2 regions of the Paracidovorax sp. genome follow, and region 2 is predicted to be linked to the other one. Evidence: riboswitches for the same ligand, from Rfam matches in the RefSeq annotation. Region 2 holds a riboswitch; the other holds the start of a gene.
The links. A riboswitch is a leader RNA that binds a small molecule or an ion and turns the genes downstream of it on or off. The one in region 2 is predicted to bind glycine.
Positions count from the first base shown of each region.

Region 1: linked by a shared signal. The riboswitch ahead of AC3A84_RS17175 (D-amino acid dehydrogenase) and the one ahead of gcvT (glycine cleavage system aminomethyltransferase GcvT) in region 2 are both predicted to bind glycine.

Region 1 covers NZ_JBXYZY010000040.1:237,351-240,687, forward strand. The annotation lists gene AC3A84_RS17170 (CMD domain-containing protein) at 1-1,167, shown strand, start outside; glycine riboswitch at 1,310-1,421, shown strand; gene AC3A84_RS17175 (D-amino acid dehydrogenase) at 1,509-2,834, shown strand; gene AC3A84_RS17180 (FIST signal transduction protein) at 2,918-3,337, opposite strand, start outside.
Region 2 covers NZ_JBXYZY010000021.1:538,494-541,830, forward strand. The annotation lists gene AC3A84_RS09325 (sigma-70 family RNA polymerase sigma factor) at 1-292, opposite strand, end outside; gene AC3A84_RS09330 (DUF3455 domain-containing protein) at 410-988, opposite strand; glycine riboswitch at 1,192-1,291, shown strand; glycine riboswitch at 1,308-1,447, shown strand; gene gcvT (glycine cleavage system aminomethyltransferase GcvT) at 1,514-2,656, shown strand; gene gcvH (glycine cleavage system protein GcvH) at 2,830-3,204, shown strand; gene gcvP (aminomethyl-transferring glycine dehydrogenase) at 3,285-3,337, shown strand, end outside.

The DNA of each region.
Region 1 (3,337 bases), on a different contig from region 2:
GCTGCCCACGACACCATCGACCACATCGCCGGCCTCGCACCCGGCAGCGCGGCCCACGCCGTGCGCCACCAGCGCGACAAGGTCGCCACCGCCACGCAGGGCTGCGAAGACGCGCTCTTCGGCGCCGGCCTGCCCGGCGGCCTCTCGCAAGCCGAGCGCCTGGCCGTGGCGCACGACATTGCCCGCGTGAGCGGCCTGCCCGCGCTGGCGGCGCACTACCGCGCGGCGCTGCAGCCGCTGCATGCCGAGCCGGCCGTGCAGGCGCTCGTCGAGACGCCCGGCGCCGCGATCGCGGATGCACGCCTGCAGGCCATCGTGCATTTCGCCCGCACCCTCGCCACGCAGCCGGCCGAAAGCGACCAGGCCGCCCTGCAAGCGCTGCCCGCTGCGGGCCTCTCGGTGCCCGACACGGTGCTGCTGGCGCAGCTGATCGGCTTCGTCACCTACCAGCTGCGCGTGGTGGCCGGCGTGGCCGCGCTGGCGCAGCTGGGCGATGCAGGCAGCGCGCCCGCTGCTGCGGCAACGGCGCAGGCGGCGGACGCCGCCCCTTTCGTCCACCCCGCCAACCTGCCCGCGCCCGGCGAGCCGCTGCGCGTGAACGGCTACACCAGCGAGACGCTGGACTGGAAAGCCTGGCTGCCCGTGCTTGACCCGGCAGTGGCCACGCCCGAGCAGAACGCGGTGCTCGACCTCAGCCACCCCAAGGCCCGCACGTCGGATTTCTACCTGCTGCTGGCGCACCAGCCGCGCGTGCTGTCCGAGCGCTCGCAAGCCTTCAACGCCATCATGTACGCGCCCGGCGGCCTCTCGCGCGCAGAGCGCGAAGTCGCGAGCACCGTGGTGTCGCGCGTGAACGGCTGCGTGTACTGCGCCTCGGTGCATGCCCAGCGCTTCGAGCAGCTCGCCAAGCGCAACGACGTGATGGCGCAGATCTTCACGGACCCCGATATCGCCGGCACCAATGCGCGCGAGCGGGCCATCGTGCACGCCAGCGCGGCGCTCACGCGCACGCCCGGCACGTTCGGCGCGCAGCACCTGCAGCCGCTGCGCGATGCCGGCCTGTCCGATGTCGAAATCCTGGACGCGCTGCATGCCGCCGCCCTCTTCGCCTGGGCCAACCGGCTGATGCTGAACCTGGGCGAAGCGGTTTTCCCGCAGGCCCGCTGAACCAGCGGCCGCGCCGGGCGCTTCGCGCGGTGCGGTTTCGCTGCTACGATCCGCCCCGCAGGAGAGCGGACGGCCGGCACAGCGGGCGTTCCACCGAAGGCGCAAACTCCCATACACGCTCAGGTACCGTACTGCACACCATCGAATGCCGTCTGGAGAGCCGCCACCACACCCAGTGGCGCACCGAAGGAGCAAGCCCTGCGCCGTGTTGGCGTGCGGTGAATCTCTCAGGTACCAAGGACAGGGGGAGCGGCAGCTGGGCCACGCGCCTGCTGCACGCTATTGAATTCATAGCTGCCTGCGCACGTGTGTCCAGCACTTGAACCCTCAAAGGCTTCAACATGCGCGTGATCGTCCTCGGCGCCGGCTTGCTCGGCACCACCTCCGCTTACTTCCTCCAGCAGCTCGGCCACGAAGTGACCGTCATCGACCGCCAGGCCACGCCCGGCGCAGAGACCAGCTTCGCCAACGGCGGGCAGATCTCGGTGAGCCATGCCGAGCCCTGGGCCAATCCGGGCGCACCGCTGAAGCTGCTCAAGTGGCTGGGCCGCGAAGATGCGCCGCTGCTGTTCCGGCTGCGCGCCGATATGCGGCAGTGGCTCTGGGGCCTGCAGTTCCTGCGCGAATGCACGCCGGCGCGCACGCGCCACAACATCGAGCAGATCGTCGCGCTAGGCACCTATAGCCGCGACACGCTGCAGCAGCTGCGGCGCGACACCGGCATCCGCTATGACGAACGCACGCAGGGCATCCTGCACTTCTACACCAGCGCCAAGGAGTTCGACGCGGCCCTGGCCCCGGCCGAACAGATGCGCCAGCTCGGCTGCGATCGCCGCGTGGTGAACGCCGACGAGGCCGTATCGCTGGAACCTGCGCTGGCCACCATCCGCCCCCAGCTGGCCGGCGCCACTTACACGGCCGCGGACGAGTCAGGTGACGCCAACCTCTTCACCCGCGAGCTGGCGCGGCTGGCCGAGGCGGCCGGCGTCCGGTTCCGCATGGCCTGCCACATCACCGCGCTGCGCACGGTGGGCGGCGCCATCGACCACGTGGAGATCACCAATGCCGAAGGCCGCTACGAGCGCGTGAGCGCCGACGCCTACGTGCTGGCCATGGGTTCGTTCAGCCCGCTGCTGGCCGAGCCGCTGGGCCTGCGCCTGCCGATCTATCCGGCCAAGGGCTATTCAGTGACGCTGCCCGTGCGCGATGCCTCCGCCGCCTACACGGCCAGCCTGACCGACGACGAATACAAGCTGGTCTTCTCGCGTTACACCCGAGCCGCGCAGGACGGACAGCCCGCGCGCGACGTGATGCGCATCGCCGGAACGGCCGAGCTCAACGGCTACGGGCGCGCGCTGAACCACGTGCGCTGCGAGGCCATCGTGCGGCGCGTGGAAGCGCTTTTTCCTGGTGCGGGCGACACGGCGGGTGCGCAGTTCTGGTCGGGCCTGCGCCCGGCCACGCCCAGCAACGTGCCGCTGATCGGCAAGACCAGGCTGCCCAACCTGTACCTCAACACCGGCCACGGCACGCTGGGCTGGACGCATGCCTGCGGCTCGGGCAAGTCGATCGCGCGCATCGTGAGCGGGCTGGCGCCGGAGCTGGACTTCGCGTTCGCCGGGCTCCCCGCGGCATCCGCCCCCGCCTGCTGCCGGCCTGATGCCTGAGGCCCGCTTGCCCTGCGGCGAACGGGGCAGCGGGGCAGCGCAGCTCGGCGGTGAAGATGCGCGGCGAGAGGCGCCTGAGGCGCTCAGTTCGCCGCGTTGCCCACGAACACGGTCAGCACGCCGGTGTAGCCGTAGAGCCGGTCGTGCGCGATCTCGCCGGCGGCGAAGAAGCCCACCAGGGGCACGTCGCCCAGCGCATGGCGCACGATCTGCAGCTCCGCGCTGGGCCCGCCGAAATGCGGCCCGCCGCGGCCCGAGCAGCTGACGTAGATGGCACCCAGGATCTGCCGCTGCTGCGCCTCGCCCGGCGCGTCGGCGCCCGCCAGCGCGCGGGTGAGCGCGTTCTCGTCGTAGGTTTCGGGCGCCAGCTCCTCGCGGATCTCGGCGCAGATGCGCATCAGGTCGGCGCGCGCCGCAGCCACATGGCGCTGGCAGAAGGCCAGCCGCATGCCAGACTCCACGCGGTCGGCCAGGGCCACACCGCGCCGCGCGGCATCCAGGCC
Region 2 (3,337 bases):
CGTCGCGTCCGCTGCCGCGCACCACGTTCAGCGCCGCGTGGCGCACCACGCTGTAGATCCAGCCCCGGCCCGCGCCGCGCGCGGCGTCGAAACTGCCCGCGCGCTGCCAGATGCTGAGAAAGGCGTCGTGCAGCACATCCTCGGCCTGGGCGCGCTCGCGCACGATGCGCAGGGCCACGCCCAGCAGGTAGCGGCCTTCGCGCTCGTAGATGCGCTGCAGGGCCTGGTGGTCACCCCGGGCGCAAGCCCCCAGGGCGGCGTCGTAGTCGAAAGGGTCGGCTGCAGCGTTCAAGGGCGGGCTGGGAGGGTGGTGGAGGGATCTGCGGCATCGTAGTGCATGCCGCAGGCCCGGCCGCCCTTCCCCTTGCACGCCTGGGGCGGCCGATGCTGCCCAGCGCAGCGATTCCGGTCAGGCCGCCTTGTAGAAGATGTAGTCGGCCTGGTAGGGCACGGTGGTCTTCTGGCCCTTGTTGGCCATGGTGCAAGCCATGTTGGCCGGGGCCACGCCGCCCGTGAGGTTTACGCGCTGGATGTAGGTGACGCCGGTCAGCGCGCCGCTACCCATGGCAGGGTTGGCCTTGACCAGCTGGTAGGGCAGCGCGCCGGCGGTGGAAGGCGCCACGGCCAGCTGGGTCGCCGTCAGCTTGGAGCCGTCGTTCGCCTCCCAGGTGGCGGGCGGGCCGTAGTACTTGCCGACCTGCTTGCCGCTGCGGTCCATCAGCTTGGCATCCGGGCCTGCGAAGGTCCATTCCACCTGGCCGGGCATGCCGGCCTTGTCCTTGCATTCGTAGGTGATGTCGCCCTTGCCCACGGTCTCCCAGGCCACCTTGTTGCCGGCCGGCACCTGGATGGACGCGGGCAGGCTGGCCTGCGAGAAGGCCATGCCGGAGGACGGCGACGACGACATCGAGCCGCAGGCGGCCAGCAGGGCAGCGGCGGACACGGTACCGGCCAGGGTGGCGATACGGGAGAGGCGGATGTTGCGCATGGGGTGCTCCTTGGAATCGGGTGAAACAACAGTGGATGGAATCGATGGCAGCCTGTGCTTTTCACGGGTCTGCCCAGGCTCTACCCACGAGGCCGGCATTTGGATGCAGCACCAAATGCAACAAATTGCTTCAACGGGCCTATCGACAATTTCACGAGGATCGCCCACCGGCTCTTGGCCACGCGTTCGCGCCGCTATACTCCGCCCACTCGTCAGGAGAGAGTTGCCGCGCCACGCGGCAGCCGCCGAAGGCGCAGGGCACCAACCGCCCGAACGCTCAGGCAAAAGGACTGACAGGAGCGCCCGCAGGGATGCGGGCGTTTCCCTTGCTGGAGAGAGGCCGCCGCGCGCGCATTGCAGGCAGAGCGGCCCACCGAAGGAGCAAACCCCGCCCCGCAGCCGCATTGACGGCCGCCCGGCACGGTGAATCTCTCAGGTAAAGCGGACAGCGGGGCACATGCAGCGGCCAAAGCCTCCTCACCGGGGCCGGCCGCGTCACTGTTCGCCCCTGTGGAGATTGCCGCCATGTCCTCGTCCGCCCCCGCGTCTGCCGCCCCGCTGCTGACCACCCCGCTCAACGCATTGCACCTGGAACTGGGCGCGCGCATGGTGCCCTTCGCGGGCTATTCCATGCCCGTGCAGTACCCCGCCGGCCTGATGGCCGAGCACCACCACACGCGCACCGCCGCAGGCCTCTTCGACGTCTCGCACATGGGCCAGCTGTGCCTGTCGGGCCCCGATGCCGCAGCCGCCTTCGAAACGCTGATCCCGGTGGACGTGCAGGGCCTGGGCATCGGCCGCCAGCGCTACGGCCTGCTGCTCAACGACGCGGGCGGCATCATCGACGACCTGATGTTCGTGAACCGGGGCGACGACCTCTTCGTCATCGTAAACGGCGCCTGCAAGGTCGGCGACATCGCCCACATCCAGGAACGCATCGGCCACCTCTGCCAAGTGCAGCCCCTGCCCGACCAGGCCCTGCTGGCGCTGCAAGGCCCGCAGGCGGCCGCCGCGCTCGGCCGCCTGGCGCCCGAAGTGCTGTCCCTGGTCTTCATGACCGGCACGGCCGCCTCCATCGCCGGCTGCGACTGCTACGTGACCCGCAGCGGCTACACGGGCGAAGACGGCTTCGAGATCTCCGTGCCCGCCGCGCAGGCGGAGACGCTGGCCCGCGCCCTGCTGGCCCAGCCCGAGGTCCAACCCATCGGCCTGGGCGCGCGCAACTCGCTGCGGCTGGAGGCGGGCCTGTGCCTCTACGGCAACGACATCGACACCACCACCACCCCGCCCGAAGCCGCGCTGAACTGGGCCATCCAGAAGGTGCGCCGCACGGGCGGCGCCCGCGCCGGCGGCTTTCCCGGCGCCGACAAGGTGCTCGCCCAGATCGACGACCCGGCCCTGCTCACGCGCAAGCGCGTGGGCCTGGTGGCGCTGGAGCGCGTGCCGGTGCGCGAGCACACCGAACTGCAGTCGCCGGACGGCCAGCGCATCGGCGAAGTCACCAGCGGCCTGCTGGGCCCCACCGTGGACCGGCCCGTCGCCATGGGCTACGTGACGCCGGCCTTCGCGGCGCTGGGCACGCGGGTGAACGCCATCGTGCGCGGCAAGGCCGTGCCGATGGAAGTGGCGGCCATGCCCTTCACCCCCGCACGCTACTACCGCGGCTGAAGCGCGGCCGGCTCCGGCCGGCGGCCGCCTGCACCGCCTCTGCGCTGCGCCGGGTCGCGCGGGCCGCCCTTCATGAGGCCCGCGCCCCGCTGCCGGACGGCTACAGTCGCTGCTGGCATCGGCGCCATCGTTTCAAACATCGTCTTCCTTCCTCTTTTTTCTGGAGTTTCCCCATGAGCGTCAAGTTTTCCAAAGACCACGAGTGGATCGACACGGCCCAGGCGGACGCCGCCATCGTCGGTATCACCCAGCATGCGCAGGACGCGCTGGGCGACGTGGTGTTCGTGGACCTGCCCGAAGTCGGCAAGACCTTTGAGCAAGGCGAAGTGGCCGGCGTGGTCGAGTCCGTCAAGGCCGCGGCCGACGTGTACATGCCCGTGTCGGGCGAGATCGTCGAAGTGAACGAGGCCCTGCGTGCCGACCCGTCGCTCGCCAACAGCGACCCGCTGGGCGCCGGCTGGTTCTTCAAGGTGCGCGTTTCCGACGCCGCCCAGCTGGACGGCCTGATGGACGAAACCACCTACGCCGCGTTCGCCCAGAACGCCTGACCCCGCCGCTGCCGCTGCGCCCCCCCGGCCGCCGCCGGGTGCGGCGGCCCTCCCCGCCACGCCCCGACCGAACGCCGCCGATGACCACCGCCCTGCCTCCGCTCTCCGCCCTGGAGAACGCCACCGAATTCCA